Regions from separate parts of the Paenibacillus sp. ALE2 genome, predicted to be linked through region 2. Evidence: riboswitches for the same ligand, from Rfam matches in the RefSeq annotation. Region 2 holds a riboswitch; the other holds the start of a gene.

Region 1 (2,205 bases), 930 kb from region 2:
ACGTTATCTATCGCATCCCCTGAAAGCGTCGCTGTGTTGGAAAAGCGAGTTTCGTTGCCAGTAATGCGGGTGGAGTATTGGATCTGATAGGCAGTGCTAATGCTAGCATCTTGAAAACGAATTGCAAATCCGGTCCCGGCTTGATCCGATTCAATGGCGTATTTACTCGCATTCACTAGGTCTTTGACAACGGTCGTGCCATCGATATTGACTTGCAGATGATAGAGTCGGATAGAGCCTCTCACGAGTTCCAGTCCTGAAGGAGTTGGATCGGTAATGAGGGCGTGTTTAACGGTGTTTAGCTGTTTGTTCACATCAATGGCCCAGTCGATCTGGTGGGTGCCATTTATTTTTCCTTGCTTGCTTAAGGTTGGCCCTGACTGGGGTTTCACATTTACGATGACCGTTTGAACCCCGCCTTTAATTGGAATCGCAATGATGACTTCTGTGCTGCCTTTCACCGTTTCTTTTGTGAATTCGGTTTTAATTTGCAGTTTGCCGCTGACATGGGAATGGTTCTCTACATATTGGTTAAAGGTCATGATGACCTTACCCTGACGATCTACTGTAAAGAACCCCACGGTCCCGTCTGTAGTCACTAGCGGAGATGAGATATCAGTGTAGATGACAAACTGTTCTGGTAAGTGAAAGGTGAAGGTATCCCCTGCTTTATAAGTATCGTCAGGAAGCTCCCATTCATAGCCAAGTTGGATGGCTGATCCAATGTCGAACGTACTACCTGGATTATATACCGCATCAATGACACGTCCGGCTTCGTCCGTTAGACTCAACTTCGTTAGTATACTCTGGGGAGCTGCTTCCTTTTGAGACTTTGAATGAGCTGCTCCTTGCACGGAAGGGACAGTGTTTGGCGGAACCTCCTTAGGGGGTTCAGGGTTTGGGACCGCATATACAGCATCCGTAACGGTTGTAGGATCGGATACAGCACTGTGCGGCAGTTCAGGGGCAGGAGGATCTGCGTAAGCCAGTGTGGTGCTGAAAAAGCTTTGGACAATGAGCAATAAGGCAATAATCATGACATTTATTTTGGTTCCCATGCTCCAAGTGATTCTCCTATTCATCGTAATATGGCAAGCTCCGGCGGTTATGTTGTGTTATATTGTTTTCCTTCCCTCCTCCTAGTTCGAAATTAGTATATTCAGCATGCTAGGTTGACATGACTACCCCAACAGAAAAAAACCTTGATCATAGTGATCAAGGTTTTTTCTTCGAGAGAGGTATAGCAATTTTGTGATGGAGCTATGTAAAAAGGCATAATAAAAAGCTCGTTCACCTGGTAACTGGCTGCCATCCGAGTAGGAAGGCCCTATAGTTTTGCGTCACTGTCTTTCGACAGCTTTGCCATTAGCTTGAATAGCTTGTTCGTCTATCGTCTATCAAACGGAGTACATGAGACCTCCTATTTACAGTTTGGAGCGGTTTCCCCATTTTTTACGGAAGGAATGAGGTGTTTCCCCTACATGTTCCTTGAATAGGTTGATAAAATGGCTTGTATTGGGAATCCCAACGTACCTTGCGATATCCACAATGGATATGTCACTGGTTTTAAGCCATCCCTGAGCGGCTGTGATCCGGACATTAATGAGATAATCAATTGGAGAAAATCCAATCTGTTTTTTGAAATTTTTAGCAAGATTAAATTTGTTTAGGTTGAACATGTCTGCCAGTGAGTCTAGCGTAATTCGTTCACAATAGGACTGGTCCAAGTACTGCTGCACCCGACGTACTTCGCTGAGCGTTCCAGCATTTACATGCCGCTGATCATAAGGATGCTGCAAAATGTACGTCAGTATCTCACCAATGAGTCTGGACGTTAGCAGCTCGCCGGAAAGGCTCCGATCAGACTGTCCGCAGATTAGAGCATGCAGCTTGTCCAATATAATAGACGGATTGTGCACGGATATTACCGGTTTATTATGCTTGGCAAATTGTTCGTAAAAATGCTCGATCAGGTTGCCGTACAGGTATAAGCTGATAAACTTCCAGGCTTCATCACCGGAGGTGCTGTATTGTACATATTCCTCGCAATTAACAAAAAACAAATCATGAGGCTTTAAAATATATTTCTTGTCCTGGTACAGTAACTCTCCCTTACCAGACAGCGTAAAAACAAGCAAAAAGGAGGTGAGTTCTTTCCTTTCTATTGTAAAATCAGAGGTTTTTTGGAAATATCCTAATTCCTGA
Region 2 (2,205 bases):
CGGAGGATTGTGTTAATACAAGCCTTATTAATGAGCTGGACATTCCGGTAGCGATCATTGGAACGAATGATCTGATTGTAGCCGCTAGCCCAGATGGTATTCTTGTGACCAATAAGGCAGAAAGCCCACGCATCAAGGAAGTGCTCAAGGCTCATGATCAGCGTCCAATGTATGAAGAACGCCGTTGGGGGCAGTATCGAGTTGTAGACTATGTAAAGTATGACGAGGGTAATGAGGTACTGACCAAACGAATCCGCGTACACAAAGGTAAAAATATCAGCTACCAGCTTCACTTTAAACGAAGCGAAATCTGGACCATTATTAGCGGCGAAGCGGAAATTATTTTGAATGAGAAGCTGCACAAAGTGAAGGCCGGTGACGTAGTCCGTATCCCTGAAGGAACCAAGCATAGCATTTTGGCTGTAACCGATGTGGATTTTATAGAGGTGCAGACTGGCTCTGAGTTGGTTGAAGAGGATATTGTACGCTTTTGCATGGATTGGAATGAAATTGCCCGTCATCAATTTATCTCATAATCGTTTTCGTAAAAACGAAATAAAGAAGATTTGATGAAAATTTATAGCCCAAACTGTCGAAATTGGGCGAAAACCTGTAAATTCATGAACATGACCTATTAAATTTTGGTAAAAAAAAGTCGATACTTAGGTTAAGAAGGAATCCAAACTCCTTCCAACGATAAACGCAGCCCTGTCGAAAGGCAGGTACGCAAAGCTAAAGGGCCTTCCCGTAAGGATGGCAGCCTGGCTACCGAAAGGAAGAGCAAAAGTGAGATTCAATTTTATTCCTCTGTATCGACTGATACGTCATGTACTCCCCGTAGTTATAATTTTTTCTTTGTTTCCCGTCGGATTTGGTGATTCTCTGTCTGTGGTGAATGCCGCTTCATTACAACCTGTTAATTCGGACGCTTGTACTCAGGCCCGTGAATTATACAATTATTTACTCAGCATCTCTGGAAAGAAAACAGTCACTGGTCAGCATGATTATTTGGAAAGTCCAGATGAATTAAGCAACAAGGTCCAAAAAATCAGCCAGGCGTATGTGGGTCTGCACGGCTATGAGATGGGAGCCATCTCTGGTCAATCTGACGCTACAGAAGCAGCACAACGTAAAAATGTCGTCGATAGCGCTATTCGTTGGAGCAGAGCAGGTGGCATTGTGACGATGACTTTTCATGAAGCGCTGCCGGGTAGACCGCTGACTTGGGCCAATGTGCAGGCCAAAGTAAGTCAGGCGGAGTTCAATAAATATGTCACGCCAGGCACTGCGCAGTATAACCTCCTCATTGCCGATCTGGATAAGGTCGCTGTATCGTTAAAGCAGCTTCGTGATGCAGGGGTTCCGGTATTGTGGAGACCTTACCACGAAATGAATGGTGACTGGTTCTGGTGGGGAAACAAAAACAATTTCAATCAGCTATGGAATATCATGTACGACCGTTTTGTTAACACGCATCAATTGAACAATCTGCTGTGGGTGTGGAGTCCCAATGCTCCCAATTCCTACACTGTCCCGTATACCCCAAAATATCCGGGGGATGACAAAGTGGATATTTTGGCAGTAGACATCTACAACAATGATTTTAAGCAAAGTCACTATGAAGGACTGCTCGAGTTGGCACGGAATAAGCCGATTGCCATTGGCGAGCACGGTGAGATACCTAGTTCTGAGGTGTTGCAGGCTCAGCCAAAATGGGTGTATTCCATGACTTGGGGCAAGATGCTGACCGAGAATAACACAACCACTCAAATACAGGATTATATGAACGATGCGAAGAGTTTGACACGGGATGATGTGAAAAATGGGCTGGAGGCCATCCAACAACCTGGAACAGATGTACCGACCTTACCGGATGAGGGACAAAGTGAGCCTCTCCCAGCTCCACCAGTAGTGATTGCTCCTCCAGCTCCGACTCCTCCTTCCGTTCCTGATGAAGTATATGTGAACGGGCTGCGGGGCGAATATTTCAACAATATGAATGTGAGCGGCAGTCCTGTTTTGATCCGTACAGACAGCAAGCTGGACTACAACTGGCGCGCCATTGCTGCTGATCCAAAGGTAAATGCCGACCAGTTCTCGGTTCGCTGGACGGGTAAAATCAAGCCACAATACTGCGAGACCTATACGTTCACAACCATATCCGATGATGGTATTCGTGTATGGGTAGACGGCAAGTTAGTGATC

Evidence for each region. Region 2 has a riboswitch for cyclic di-GMP ahead of ACXHJ1_RS00755 (glycosyl hydrolase). Riboswitches for the same ligand answer to the same signal wherever they lie in the genome.
Region 1: linked by a shared signal. The riboswitch ahead of ACXHJ1_RS04590 (collagen binding domain-containing protein) and the one ahead of ACXHJ1_RS00755 (glycosyl hydrolase) in region 2 are both predicted to bind cyclic di-GMP.

Annotation. Positions count from the first base shown of each region.
Region 1 covers NZ_CM134213.1:1,085,824-1,088,028, reverse strand. The annotation lists gene ACXHJ1_RS04590 (collagen binding domain-containing protein) at 1-1,058, opposite strand, end outside; cyclic di-GMP riboswitch class I at 1,294-1,374, opposite strand; gene ACXHJ1_RS04585 (AraC family transcriptional regulator) at 1,425-2,205, opposite strand, start outside.
Region 2 covers NZ_CM134213.1:151,611-153,815, reverse strand. The annotation lists gene ACXHJ1_RS00760 (sugar phosphate nucleotidyltransferase) at 1-536, shown strand, start outside; cyclic di-GMP riboswitch class I at 692-773, shown strand; gene ACXHJ1_RS00755 (glycosyl hydrolase) at 787-2,205, shown strand, end outside.